Regions from separate parts of the Janthinobacterium sp. GW823-FHT03B06 genome, predicted to be linked through region 1. Evidence: predicted binding sites of a transcription regulator. Region 1 holds the regulator's gene; the other holds the start of a gene.
The links. The regulator FliA, encoded in region 1, starts transcription of late flagellar genes. The targets are predictions, from matches to a motif close to CTAAAGTTTNNNNNNNNNNNGCCGNTA.
Positions count from the first base shown of each region.

Region 1 (7,322 bases):
GCTGATCGTCGGCGCGCTGGGCTTGATCGCCGCCATCGACGGTCCGTACCAGATGTGGCATTACGCCAACAAGATGAAAATGTCCTTGCAGGAAGTCAAGCAAGAGGCGAAGGAGTCGGACGGCAATCCGCAGATCAAGGCGAAGATACGCCAGATGCAGCATGAAATGTCGCGCCGCCGCATGATGGCCGACGTGCCGACGGCCGACGTGGTGGTGACCAATCCGACCCACTACGCCGTGGCCTTGAAGTATGGCGAGAATTCGCGCGGCGCGCCGCAGGTGGTGGCCAAGGGTATCGATGAAGTGGCGGCGAAGATCCGCGAACTGGCGGGCGAACACAAGGTCGCCATCCTGGAAGCGCCAGCCCTGGCGCGCGCGCTGTACAAGCACACGGACATCGGCGACGAGATTCCCGAGGCGCTGTATGGCGCCGTGGCCGAAGTACTGGCCTACGTGTTCCAGCTGCGCAGCTACGGCAACGGCCATGGCGAGCGCCCCGACAAGCCGAAAAAACTCGACGTGCCGCCCGAGCTCGATCCGCTCGACCCCGCATCGCAGACCAAACCCGCGGCAGACGCGGCAGACAAGAATAAAGGAAGCACACCATGAACGGCCTGAGATTGCCAGCCTGGCTCAGCGGAATGGGCAACAATGCCAGCAAGGGTGTCGCCGCGCCGATCATCATCATCATGCTGCTGGCGATGATGGTGTTGCCGCTGCCGGCCTTCATCCTCGACATTTTCTTCAGCTTTAATATCGCGCTGTCCATCATCGTGTTGCTGACGGCGCTGTACACGGTCAAGCCGCTCGACTTCATGGCCTTCCCGACCATCCTGCTCGTGTCGACCATGCTGCGCCTGTCGCTGAACGTGGCGTCCACGCGCGTGGTGCTGACGGAAGGCCATACGGGCGCCGACGCGGCCGGTAAAGTGATCGAAGCGTTCGGTCACTTCTTGATTGGCGGCAACTACACGGTCGGTATCGTGGTGTTTATCATTTTGACGATCATCAACTTTACCGTCGTGACCAAGGGGGCGGGCCGTATCGCCGAGGTGGGCGCCCGCTTCGCGCTGGACGCCATGCCTGGTAAGCAGATGGCCATCGATGCCGACCTGAACGCCGGCCTGATCGGCGAAGACGAAGCGCGCCGCCGCCGCACGGAAGTGGCGCAGGAAGCGGAATTCTACGGCGCCATGGACGGTGCCAGCAAATACGTGCGCGGCGACGCCATCGCCGGCATCATGGTGACCGTCATCAATATCGTCGGCGGCTTGCTGGTGGGCTTGCTGCAGCATGACATGGGCTTTGCCGATGCACTGAAGAACTACACCCTGCTGGCCATCGGTGACGGCCTGGTGGCGCAGATTCCTTCGCTGATCATTTCCACGGCGGCCGGTATCGTCGTCTCGCGCGTGGCCAGCGAACAGGACATTGGCACCCAGTTGGTGGGGCAATTGTTTGCGAAACCGCAAGTGCTGTACATTACTGCCGGCATCATCGGCGGCATGGGCCTGATCCCCGGCATGCCGAACATGGTCTTCATCCTGCTGGCGTCATTGCTGGCCGGCTCCGCCTATTTGATCAGCAAGAAACGCACGCAGGAAAAGGCGGCGGCCGAAAAGCCGGCCGAAGCGCCGCCAGCCACGGTGGCGCCCGAGCAGGAAGAAGCCAGCTGGCAAGACATCATGCCCGTCGACACCCTGGGCCTGGAAGTGGGCTACCGTTTGATCCCCCTGGTCGACAAGACGCAGGGTGGCGAATTGCTCAAGCGCATCAAAGGCATCCGCAAGAAATTTGCCCAGGAAGTGGGTTTTCTGGCGCCGCCCGTGCATATCCGCGACAACCTGGAATTGAAGCCGTCCGCCTACCGCATCACCCTCAAGGGCGTGGAAGTGGGCGTGGGCGAAGCGTTCAACGGCCAGTTCCTGGCGATCAATCCCGGCATGGCCAGCGGCACCTTGCCGGGCCTGGCCACGAGCGACCCCGCGTTCGGCTTGCCTGCCACCTGGATCGACGCCAGCCTGCGCGACCAGGCCCAATCGATGGGCTACACGGTCGTCGATGCGGGCACCGTGGTGGCCACGCACTTGAATCACCTGATCACCTCGCATGCGTCCGAGCTGCTGGGCCGCGCGGAAGTGCAGTCGCTGCTCGACCACCTGGGCAAGGATGCGCCGCGCCTGGTGGAAGACCTGGTGCCGAAGATGCTGTCGCTGTCGACCCTGCAGAAAGTGCTGCAGAACCTGCTGGCCGAGGGCGTGCACATCCGCGACATGCGCACCATCATCGAAACCCTGGCCGAGCATACGGTCCATACGCAAGACCCGAACGACCTGACGGCGCTGGTGCGCGTCTCGCTGGGCCGCGCCATCGTGCAGCAGCTGTTCCCCGGTGCGGCCGAGTTGTCCGTGATGACCCTCGACAGCCGCCTGGAGCGCCTGCTGATGCAGGCGATGGGCAATGGCGGCGACGGCGCCGGCATCGAGCCGGGCCTGGCCGATACCATCGCCCACCAGGCGGGCCTGGCCGCGCAGCAGCAGGAAGCGCTGGGCCTGACGCCCGTGCTGCTGGTGCCGGCGCCGCTGCGCGCCCTGCTGTCGCGCTTCCTGCGCCGCGCCTTGCCGCAGCTCAAAGTGCTGTCGCATGCGGAAGTGCCGGAAACCAAGACGATCCGCGTCACGGCGCTGGTGGGGGCGCAATAGTCGACAGCATTAGTACCGGGGTCAGACCCCCTCCAGCGTTAGCGCGGAGCTTTGCGTTAGCGTTAGTGGGGGTCTGACCCCAGCTTCTCAGCCCTTGCTTTTGGTCAAATAAACATCAATTTCCTGCCGGCAAACTGAATAACGGGTACTTTCCCGTCCTGTTCCTTCGATCATTTCCTGCAAGCATCGCTAATAATAGAAACTGTCCGGGTGATCTGTGTCCATGTGGAAGACAGCACCCAAGCAACAGGAGTCGATGATGGTCACACAGTTCAGCCAATATTGCGCCACCCCCGCCTTGGGAGGCCGGTCATGAATGTGAAGAAATTTACGGGCGCCTCGTCGCGCGATGCGCTGCGCAAGGTGCGCGAAGCATTGGGTCCCGACGCCGTGATCCTGTCGAACCGCCAGACCGATGGCGTGGTGGAAATCCTCGCGCTGGCCAATGACGATGCCGCTTCGCTGGCGTCGCCGCCGGCCGCGTCCGAAATGGCCCAGCCCCGTCCCCAGTTGCAGACCCAGTTCGCCACGCCGCAGCGTCCGGCCGCCCCGGCCCAGCGCCCGGCCGCGCCCCGTCCTGCCGCGCCGCGCCAGGCAGCCGGCGAGCCAGTGGACATGGCCCGCATGCAGCAGATGATGGCCAGCGCGCTGGCGCACGTCAAGGAAAACGCCGCCGCCGAGATGAGCGGCATGATGAATGAAATCCGCGCCATGCGCGGCATGATGGAAACCCAGCTGGCGGAAATCTCGTGGGGTTCGACGCAGCAGCGCGAGCCGCAAAAAGCCGTCGTGCTGCGCGAAATGCTGGCGGCCGGCTTCTCGGCCAGCCTGGCGCGCTACCTGATCGACAAGCTGCCCGCCGGCCTCGACGGTGCGCAAAGCATGCGCTGGATCAAGACCGTCCTGAGCCGCAACCTGAACACGGTCGCCAATGAAGACGCCATGCTGGAGCAGGGCGGCGTGTTCGCGCTGGTCGGCCCGACCGGTGTCGGCAAGACCACCAGCACGGCCAAGCTGGCGGCCCGCTGCGTGATGCGCCACGGCCCGGAAAAGCTGGCCCTGATCACCACGGACGCCTACCGTATCGGCGCGCACGAACAGCTGCGCATCTACGGCAAGATCCTCGGCGTGATGGTGCATTCGGTGAAGGACGAAGCGGACTTGCGCATCGCCCTGAAGGAACTCAAGAACAAGCACACGGTGCTGATCGATACCGTGGGCGTGAGCCAGCGCGACCAGATGGTGACGGAACAGGTGGCCATGCTGTCGGGCGCCGGCGCCGACGTGAAGCGTTTGCTGTGCCTGAACTCCACGGCGACGCAGGAAACGTTGAACGAAGTAGTGCGCGCCTACCAGGGCAGCGGCCTGGCCGGCTGCATCATGACCAAGCTCGATGAAGCGGCGTCGATCGGCAACGTGCTCGACGTGGTGATCCGCCAGAAGCTGAACCTGTTTTATGTGTCGAACGGCCAGCGCGTGCCGGAAGACCTGTACCTGGCCGACCGCGGCTACCTGATCGACCGCGCCTTCAAGCTCAAGCGCGACTCGGCGGCCACGCAGTTTTCCGACGCCGAACTGCCGCTCCTGATGGCGCAGGCGGCCGCCCGCAACAATGAAGCGCGCGGGGTGCACCTTGGCTAATTTCGATTTCGACCAGGCCGAGGGCTTGCGCCGCATGCTGGCCGGCCCGCAGCCGCGCGTCATGACGTTCCTCTCGGCCACGCCGCAGGACGACAAGGGCGCCATGCTGGTCAACCTGGGCGCTTCGCTCGCCTATGGCGGCAATGACGTGCTGCTGCTTGACGCCAGCGGCGGCAGCGATGGCGTGGCTGCACGCCTGGGACTGGCGCACGGCGCCAGCCTGCGCGACGTGGCGCGCCAGCAGTGCGGCCTGAACCAGGTCATCCATCAGGTGCCGCAAGGCTTCGGCGTGGCCAGCCTGGGCGCGCGCAACCACCTGATGGACAGCATGGACTATGCGGGCGAGGACGAACTGCGCCGCCTGGGCAAGACTTTCGAGGTGCTGGCGCGCCAGAGCGGCATCGTGCTGGTCGACGGCGTCGTGGCCGACGAGGGCGATTGCTTCCCCGTGCCCTTGATGGCCTCGTCGGATATCGTGGTGCAAGTGTCGACCAGCGCCACCTCGATCAAGGCGGCGTACTGCCTGATCAAGCGCCTGAGCCAGGAACTGGGACGCCGTCCATTCGGCATTCTCGTCACGGGCGCTTCCGAATCCGAGGCAAAAGTGGTATACGATAATATGGCACAGGCGGCGAGCCGCTACCTGGCCGTGAAGCTGACCTCGATGGGTTCGGTGCCTGCCGATGAATATCTGCACCGCGCGGCGCGCCTGGGCCGCAGCGTGGTCGATGCGTTTCCGCTGGCGGGCGCCTCGGTGGCGTTTCGCGGACTGGCCGAGCGGCTGGCCCGTTCGGCGGCGCCGGTGCTTGGCGGCACCTTGTACCAGACGGGGAGCCCGCACCAGTTCAGCGCCTGAATCGAACCGCAGCACCAGATAAGATGAGAAAACAATAAGCAGCCTATGTACACGGTCAAAGGGAAATCGAACAAGGACTATTTGCTGACGGAGCACATTCCGCTGGTGAAGCGTCTGGCGCACCATATGAAGGCGAAATTGCCGCCTTCGGTCGAGGTCGATGACCTGATCCAGGCCGGCATGATCGGCCTGCTCGATGCCATTAGCCGCTATGAAGAGACGCATGGCGCGCAGTTCGAGACCTATGCCGTGCTGCGCATCCGCGGCGCCATGCTCGACGAATTGCGCACCAGCGACTGGCTGCCGCGCAGCATGCGCCAGAACATGCGCAAGATCGAGGAGGCGATGAGCACCTTGCAGCAGCGCCTCGGCCATCCGCCGACGGAATCGGAAGTGGCGAAACTGCTGAAAATGTCGCTGGCCGACTACCAGGAAATGCTGGGCGACGGCGGCGGCCACCAGCTCGTGTATTACGAAGACTTTCATGATCCGGACGGCAATGACAGCTTCCTCGACCGCCACTGCGTGGACGAGGACAGCGACCCCTTGCGTTCCCTGCTCGATACCGATTTCCGGCAATCCGTGATCGATGCCATCGACGCGCTACCACCACGCGAGAAAATACTCATGGGCCTGTATTACGAAGAAGAGCTGAACCTGAAGGAGATCGGCGCGGTGATGGGCGTTTCCGAATCGCGCGTCTCGCAGCTGCATACCCAGGCCGTCGCGCGCCTGCGCGCAACCTTGAGGGAGCAGGCGTGGACTGGTCCAGCGTAATCGGGCTGGCGCTGGCGCTGGCGGGCCTGCTGGTCGGCCAGGCACTGGAAGGCGGCAAGATGGCCTCCCTGCTGCAGCCGGCCGCCTTCGCCATCGTCATCATCGGCACCTTCGGCGCCGTGCTGCTGCAGACGCGGTTGCGCACCTTCGTGCGCGGCCTGGAAATGCTGCGCTGGGTCTTCCTGCCGCCCGCCGACACGCGCGCCGCGCTGGCGCGCGACATCGGTCAATGGAGCCTGACGGCGCGCCGCGACGGCCCGCTGGCGCTCGAGCGCCTGATGGAAAACACGGCCGACCGCTTCAACGCCAAGGGCTTGCGCATGATCGTCGACGGCATCGCGCCCGACAAGCTGCGCCAGCTGCTCGACGTGGAAATTTCCGCCTACGAAATGGCCGAGCGCCAGGCCGTCAAGGTGTGGGAATCGGCGGCCGGCTATTCGCCCACCATCGGCATCCTGGGCGCCGTGCTGGGCCTGATCCACGTGATGGAAAACCTCACCGACCCGAGCAAACTGGGCAGCGGCATCGCCGTGGCCTTCGTCTCGACGATTTATGGCGTGGGCCTGGCCAATCTGCTGTTCCTGCCGGTGGCCAATAAACTCAAGGCCATCGTCTCGCGCCGCGTGCTGCAGTATGAAATCACGGCCGCCGTGCTGTACGACATCGCCACGGGCGACCATACGCGCATCATCGAAGAGCGCGTGTCCAGCCTGCTGCACGAGCACTGACCATGATGCGGCGCGCGCGCAGGAAGTATGACGAGGAACCGGACAACCAGGACCGCTGGCTGATCTCGTATGCCGACTTCATCACTTTGCTGTTCGCGTTCTTCGTCGTGATGTACGCGATTTCGCAAGTCAACGAGGGCAAGTACCGCGTCTTCCAGAATGCCATCGGCCAGGCCTTCAGCCTGGAAAAGGGCGCGCCGCCCATCATCATGGAAGCGCCGCAGGCGATCCCGTTGCCGAACCCCGCCCTGAAACGCCGCACGGAAGCCATCCGCCGCGAGCGCGAACACATGACGCGCCTGGCGCAGGACCTCACTTCCACCTTGGCGCCGCTGGTCAAGGAAGGCAAGGTGCGGGTCACGCAGACGAGCCGCGGCGTGAGCGTGGAAATCAATGCCAGCGTGCTGTTCGACCCGGGCGCGGCGCGCCTGACGGCGGAATCGGACCAGGCCCTGCGCGCCGTCGCCGTGCTGCTCAAGGATGACACGCACGACGTGCAGGTGGAAGGGCATACGGACGTGCAGCCGATCAGCAATTCCAATTTTGCCTCGAACTGGGAATTGTCGGCCGCGCGCGCCAGCGCCGTGGTGCGCCTGTTCATCGCCAGCGGCGTGCAG
Region 1 is NZ_JBXAJE010000002.1:893,828-901,149, reverse strand. Features, by position in the region: gene flhB (flagellar biosynthesis protein FlhB) at 1-610, shown strand, start outside; gene flhA (flagellar biosynthesis protein FlhA) at 607-2,703, shown strand; gene flhF (flagellar biosynthesis GTPase FlhF) at 3,016-4,344, shown strand; gene AC1RBA_RS10080 (MinD/ParA family ATP-binding protein) at 4,337-5,200, shown strand; gene AC1RBA_RS10075 (RNA polymerase sigma factor FliA) at 5,246-5,977, shown strand; gene AC1RBA_RS10070 (flagellar motor protein) at 5,959-6,705, shown strand; gene motD (flagellar motor protein MotD) at 6,711-7,322, shown strand, end outside.

Region 2 (7,322 bases), on a different contig from region 1:
CTGCTACTCATGGCATCCCTTTCATCGATGGAGGTGGATCGAGTGTACTCCAGACGTCAAAAAGGCACAGGATGATGCTGTATTGCATCATTTTTGCCCTGGCCCATCTATATTTTTGCGATTTCCTGCCGTTAAAGACAGGCGAGCCCCCATTATTTATCCTGTTATCAAAGCGATCAGTCCATGCAGAGCAGCATCCTTCCCCGTTGGTCTTTGATCGCGTGCGCCGCCGCCAGCCTGGCCTTGCCGCCCGTCATGGCGGCCGAACTGGGCGACATGGCCGTCCTGTCGCACGTGGGCCAGCCTTTGCTGGCCGAGCTCGAACTGACGGCCCTGGCGCCCGAGGAGGCCAATGGCGTGACCGTGCGCCTGGCTTCGCCCGATGTGTACCGCGGTGGCGGCATCGGCATGGATCCTGCCCTGCAAACCTTGACGATCAGTCCGTTTGAGCGCGGTGGACGCCATTATGTGCGCGTGGCCACGCGGCAAGCGATCCAGGCGGGGCATGTGCACCTGTATTTATTGCTGGGCAATGGCAGTGGCGCCGTCGTGCGCCTGGGCACCTTGTGGCTGACGCCGGCGCCGCCCGCCGCCGTACCCGCCAGTGCGCCAGTCCGGCCAGCTATTCCGTTGCCCGCGCCGGTCTCCACGCCTGTGCCGTTGCCACGCGCCGTATCCGTCGCGCCGTCGCCCGACGCCGCCGCGCTGGCGGCCCGCGCGCGGGCCGAGGGCCTCGTGCGTCCGGCGCGCGTGTTCGTGCCGCCGCCCGCCGCACCCAAACTGGCCGCCCCCGCGCTGCCGCGCCGCGCCGCAGCGCCCGTGGCCGCCTGCGCGCCGCAGGCGGAGACGGGGCAGGCGGCAGCGTGCGTGGGGCTGGACGAGAAAAATACGGCCCTGACTGAAAAGCTGGGCGAACTGGAAGGCAAGATCGGCGTCTTGCAAAAGGCGCTGGCCCTGCCTGCAGCCGCCGTGCCGCCCGCCGCCGCGCCGGCCGTGGCGGAAGCGCCCCATGCCAAACCGAAACCCCTGCACGCGGCGCCGGCTGCCGACAAGGAAAAGAAATCGGGCGGCATGCTGTGGCTCGGTATCGGCACCCTGGTCTTCCTGCTGCTGACGGCGCTCATCGTGTACATCGTGCGCAAGCGCAGGCAAGCGGCGGGGCCGGGCGCGCCGTCGAAATACTGGGTCTTGCTGCGCAAGCCGTTCGGCCGCAGGAAGAAGGATGTGCCCGTCTTGACGGAGGCGGTGGAAGAAGGGGCGACGGCCGAACCGGAACCGGAGCCGTTCTCGCGTTAATGCTGCCGCAAGGCGCTGCCGCAAGGCCGCCCACAATTTGATATAAAAAAAGATATTGAAAAAATACATGGAAACGCTTGCCAAGCACGTTGCCTGTTTCTTAAAGATGGTGCTATGATGAATTCAGTGGACTTGCTCTACGACAAAACAGCCCCAGCCTGGCGCAGTCACCAACGATAGTGTGGCGCGGCAAACCAGGTGTAGCGTTGCATAAACGCCTGGGTCTGGAAGCGGTTCGCGATGCCGACGATGTGCTCGCGAACGCCGGATGCAACCGGCAGCGAGGCGACGCCAGGAGATACCTGGGGCTCGCCTTCCAAATTCCCCCGCCTTGCCGTTTTGAGCGCCGCAGATGGCGCGCTCGCTGCCAGGGTGATAGACGTAAAAAAAGCACCCGCGGGTGCTTTTGTCGTTTCTGGCGCGGCAAGCTTCTTACATGCGGGCGCGCGAACCTGGCATGGCGTTCGACAGCTGGGTCATCCACGGTTCCGTGATGGCGCGGATTTCGCGGTCATTGGCCAGGATTTGCTTGAGCAAGTCGATCTTGCGCAGGCGCGAGGCGCCGGCCAGGGCAGGCGCCTTGCCCGTCATGGTCGCGCTGGCGGCGCTGGCGCACTGGTTTTCCAGGGTATCCAAGCCATCCCAGTCGCTCGAACGTGCGGCCACGACCATTTGATTGGTCATTCCTGCAATATTTTCATACATCGAGAGAACGTCGTTGGAGGTCATGAGCACACCCGTAACTAGTGAATGGATTACCGCTTGTCTAGATTAACGGCGGGTCCAACGGGAACTTGAGGGTGTTTTTGAAAAAAAGTGAAAATAATTTGGATGTTTTTTTGCGGGCAGCCGGCATGCCCGCAAACCCGCATGCCTGCTCGGTTGGCGATGCGGGCAACGGCCAGCTTACTTGACGAGTTCTTCCAGGCCCGCGCTCAGTTCGGCAAGCGGCGGCATCCTGTCGACCAGCACGGAGGGCGGCAAACCGAGCGCTTCGGCCACCGCGTTGGGATAGCAGGCGATGATTTCTTCATTGCTCAGCTGGTTTTCATCGATGCGCGCGCGCCAGGCGGCCAGGTGGATGATGGCGGCCAGGCGGTTCAATGGTGGCTTGGCCAGCGGAGCGGGGAAGGCGGCGATGGCCTCGGCAAAGGCGGGCGGAAACTTCCAGCGGCGCGCCAGTTCGGCGCCCACCTGCGCATAATCGTAGCCCAGCGACACCCGCTCCGCGTCGAGCCGGCGCGCGTCGAGCGGCGGGGCGATCTTGTCGAGCTGCATTGCTTGCTCGGGCATGGCGGCATGGATCACCAGTTGTCCGATCGCATGCATCATGCCGATGGTGAAAGCCAGATCCTGGTTGTCGCCCGTCTGCTTCGCGATCCAGCGGGCAGATACGGCGCTGTGCAGGCTGTAGCGCCAGAACTGCGGCAAATTCAGGCCCGGCACGGCTTTGAAACCGCTGACGAGGCCCGAGCTGATGACGAGGGTGCGCACGGTCACAAAACCGAGCATCAGCACGGCATCTTCCACCGTGCCGATGCTGCGCGACACATGGTAATAGGCCGAGTTGGCCAGCCGCAGCAGCTTGGCGCTCAAGGCCGGGTCCGCTCCCAGCTTGCGCGCGATGTCTTCGGTGGCGATGGCGGGGTTGTCGAAACTGCGCACCAGTTCATCGACGATCTTCGGGGCGGCAGGCAGGGCGTGGGGATGCTGGAACAGCGCTTCCAGTTGCATGGCAATCTCCTTGGCGTTCGTGCGGTACGGGATGCGGTCGTGCCACTATATGCCGATTTTTTGTCCGCATGCAAAAAAGTTAGGGGATGCTTTTTCGCCCCAAAAAGGCAGGATTTTCAGGTTATGATTTTGGCTATTACATCGAAAGGATCGCCATGCACGGTTTGCGTTTTTCCTGGTCCCGGACGCCAGTCCAGGCCGCCATCATCCTCGCCCTGGCCGGCGTTTCGCTGACCGGTTTGCCCGCCCGGGCGCATGGCCAGCAAGGGGCCGCCAGCGTCGCCGCCCCCGCTGCCGCGAAGGCCTTGCCCGGTGACGATTTCTACGATTACGTGAATGGGGACTGGCTGCGCAGCACGGAAATTCCCGCCGACCGCAGCAGCTGGGGCTCGTTCGCCATCCTCGCCAACGCCACCAACGAGCGCATCATCGGCCTCGTCGAAGGCCTGGCGGCGGCGCCGCAGGCGGATGCATCGGCGCGCCAGGTCAGCGATTTTTACCGTTCCTGGATGGATGAAGCGGCTATCGAAGCGAAAGGCTGGGCGCCGATCAAGCCGCTGCTCAAGAAGATCGACGGCATACGCGACCAGGCAGGGCTGGCCCGCGCGCTGGGCGAGAGCCTGCGCGCCGACGTCGACCCGCTCAACGCCACCAATTTTTATACGGAAAACCTGTTCGGCCTGTGGGTCGCGCAAGACTTGAACGACACCACGCGCAATGTGGCCTACCTGCTGCAGGGCGGACTGGGCTTGCCCGACCGCGCGTTCTACCAGAGCGACAGCGCGCGCATGCAGGGCTTGCGCGCGGGCTACCAGGCGCATATTGCCGCCATGCTCAAGCAGGCCGGCTACCGCGATGCGCCGGCCCGCGCCGCGCGCGTGTTTGCGCTGGAACAGCAAATTGCCGCCAGTCACGCCAGCCGCGAGGATTCGGCCGATGTGGCCAAGGGCAACAATGCGTGGCGCGCCGCCGACTTCGCCAGCAAGGCGCCGGGACTCGACTGGAAAGCCTTCTTCCAGGCGGCAGGGCTGGGCCAGCAGACGGATTTCATTGTCTGGCATCCGACGGCCATGACGGGCAGCGCCGCGCTGGTGGCGAGCGTGCCGCTGGCCACGTGGAAAGATTTCCTTACCTTCCACGCGGTCAACCATTTCAGCACGATCTTGCCGAAGGCGGCGGCCGACCAGCGCTTCGCCTTCTATGGCAGCGCCCTGAGCGGCACGCCGCAGCAGTCGCTGCGCAGCAAGCGGGCGCTGGCCGCGACGAATGCGGCCCTGAGCGACGCCGTCGGCAAGCTGTACGTGGAACGCTATTTCCCGCCTGAATCGAAAGCCCGTGTGCAAGATATGGTGACGAATATCGTCGCCGCCTTCTCGCGCCGCATCGACAAGCTGGACTGGATGGCGCCGGCCACCAAGGCGCAGGCGCAGGAAAAACTCAAGACTCTGTACGTGGGCGTGGGCTACCCCGAACAGTGGGAAAGCTATGCGGGCTTGCGCGTGGTGCGCGGCGATGCGCTGGGCAATGTGCAGCGGGCGGAGCAGTTCCATTACCGGCAGGAGCTGGCCAAGCTGGGCCAGTCGCCCGACCGCAAGGCCTGGGCCATGCCAGCGCAGCTGGTCAACGCCGTCAACCTGCCGCTGCAAAATGCGCTCAATTTCCCCGCCGCCATCCTCCAGCCGCCATTCTTTGACCCGCAAGCATCCGATGCGGCCAACTATGGCGGCATCGGCGCCACCATCGGCCACGAAATCAGCCACAGCTTCGACGATCAGGGCGCGCAGTTCGACGCCCAGGGCAAGCTGCGCGACTGGTGGACGCCGGCCGACCTGGCGCATTTCCAGGCGGCATCCAAGCAATTGGTGGAACAGTTCGCCGCCTACAAACCGTTCCCCGACCTGGCCGTGAATGGCCAGCTGACCCTGAGCGAAAACCTGGCCGACCTGGCCGGCGTGGCGGCCGCCTATGACGCGTTCACCCTGTCGCAGCAGGGCAAGCCGGCGCAGGCGGGGGCGGACCGCGAATTCTTCGTCGGCTACGGCGTCAGCTGGCGCAGCAAGGCGCGCGAAGCGGCGGCGCGCCAGCAAATCCTCACGGATGGCCATGCGCCGGCGCAATACCGCGCCGCCACCGTGCGCAACCTCGACGCCTGGTATCCGGCCTTCGACGTCAAGCCGGGGCAGCAGCTGTACCTGGCGCCGGAACAGCGCGTGCGCGTCTGGTAGGCATAAGCGGTGCCGGCGCGCAGCGTGCCGGCACCGTAAAATGGCGTGATTACTGATTGGAGCGCCATGAAGCCGACCCCACCGCAAGATCCCATCCACGCCATCACGGGCCGCACTCTGGCCCATTACGACGCCAGCGCCGAGCAGTTTTTCGAAGGCACGCGCGATCACGACGTCAGCCAGAACATCGCCGCGCTGCTGAACGCCATCGGCAAGCCCGCGCCGCTGGCCATCCTCGACCTCGGTTGCGGCCCCGGCCGCGACCTGAAGGCGTTCACGGCCCTGGGGCACCACGCGACGGGCGTCGACGGCTGCTCCCGTTTCGTCGGGATGGCGCGCGCCTACAGCGGCTGCACCGTGTGGCAGCAGGATTTCGTCGACCTCGACCTGCCCGCCGCACACTTCGACGGCGTGTTCGCCAATGCCGTGCTGTTCCACGTGCCCAGCGCCGCCTTGCCCGGCGTGCTGCGCGCTTTGTACGCGTGCCTGAAACCGGGCGGCGTGCTGTTCAGCTCGAACCCGCGCGGGCAGAACGAGGAAGGCTGGAATGGCGCGCGCTACGGCAGCTACCATGACGAAGCGAGCTGGGCCACGTACGTGCAGGCGGCCGGTTTTACCCTCGTCGAGCAGTACTACCGTCCGCCGGGCTTGCCGCGCGAACAGCAGCCGTGGCTGGCCACCGTCTGGCGTAAGCCAGCCTGATGGACGCATTTTGTATGAATTTGGGCATGTGTTAGGAACCGTACATAGTTTTTGCGGCCTCGGGCGTACTATGGATACATCGACACGCAGCAAGCAGTTTGCAACGGCGTGTGAGCCGCAGTACCGGCCCTTTGGGCTGGACAACAGATGTACCAACTACAATGAGGATTTATCATGAACAAAGATCAAGTCGAAGGTAAACTGAAGGAAGTCGGCGGTAAAATCCAGGAAGCCGCTGGCAAAGTCGTCGGCAGCGAAGAACAGCAAGCCAAGGGCCTGGCAAACCAGGTCGAAGGCAAAGTGCAGAAGAAAGTTGGCGACGTCAAGGATGCAGTCGAAACTGTGACCCGCAAGCCATAATTTCTGCTCCAGCATATAAAAACCGCCGCCTGTCGCAAGACAGGCGGCGGTTTTTTATTTGATGCAGCGCAAACTTACTGTGCTGGCTGCATCAGGTTCTGCTTGAAGAACAGCTCGATTTTCTTGTACACGTGGCGCTGGCCCGCGCGCGACGAGATGCCGTGCTTGGCGCCCGGATACGTCATCAGGTCGAACTGCACGCCGCGGTTGACCAGCGCGTCGATCAGTCGCGTGCTGTTGCTGAACAGGACGTTGTCGTCGGCCATGCCATGCACCAGCAGCAGCGGCGACTTCAGGCCGTCGAGGTGGGCGAACACGGTGCTGGCCTTGTAGCCGTCCACGTTTTCCTTCGGCATGCCGAGGAATTGTTCCGTGTAGTGGGTGTCGTACAGCGACCAGTCGGTCACGGGCGCCACCGACACGCCCATGGCGATCTTGTCGGATGCGGCCGACAGCAGGCGCAGGGTCATGAAGCCGCCATAGCTCCAGCCGAACACGCCGATGCGTTTCGCATCGACGAAGCTTTGCTTGCCCAGCCAGTCGATGCCCACCAGCTGGTCCGCCACTTCGGCCGCGCCCAGCTTGTGATAGATGGCGTCCGTGAATGCGCGTTCGCGACGCGACGAGCCCCGGTTATCGAGGCGGAAGACGACAAAGCCCTGCTGCGCCATGTACTGGTCGAAGTTGTTGCCCCAGCGGCGCGCCACGTGCTGCGAGTGCGGGCCGCCGTACGTCGACAGGTAGACGGGGTAGCGTTTGCCCGCATCGAAGTTCGATGGCTTGACGATCGAATAGTGCAGGGTCTGGCCATCGTTGGCCTTCAGGGTGCCGTACTCCGTCGGCAGGTGGTCGGCCTTGTACTGGAAGTACGGGTGGCTGGCGTTGAGCGCGTTTTCTTCCAGCCAGCTCACCATGGCGCCGTCCGGGCGGCGGATGCTCACCTGCGGCGGCGTGGCCGGGTCGGAATACGTGTCGACGAAGACTTCGCCATTGCGCGAGAACGTC
Region 2 is NZ_JBXAJE010000004.1:255,473-262,794, reverse strand. Features, by position in the region: gene fumC (class II fumarate hydratase) at 1-11, opposite strand, end outside; gene AC1RBA_RS15860 (type IV pilus assembly protein FimV) at 184-1,296, shown strand; gene AC1RBA_RS15855 (flagellar protein FliT) at 1,729-2,025, opposite strand; gene AC1RBA_RS15850 (HDOD domain-containing protein) at 2,203-3,030, opposite strand; gene AC1RBA_RS15845 (M13 family metallopeptidase) at 3,186-5,255, shown strand; gene AC1RBA_RS15840 (class I SAM-dependent methyltransferase) at 5,322-5,957, shown strand; gene AC1RBA_RS15835 (CsbD family protein) at 6,132-6,317, shown strand; gene AC1RBA_RS15830 (S9 family peptidase) at 6,392-7,322, opposite strand, start outside.
Region 2: AC1RBA_RS15855 (flagellar protein FliT) is a predicted target of FliA. The motif match lies at 2,069-2,095, and genes of this name have one in related genera.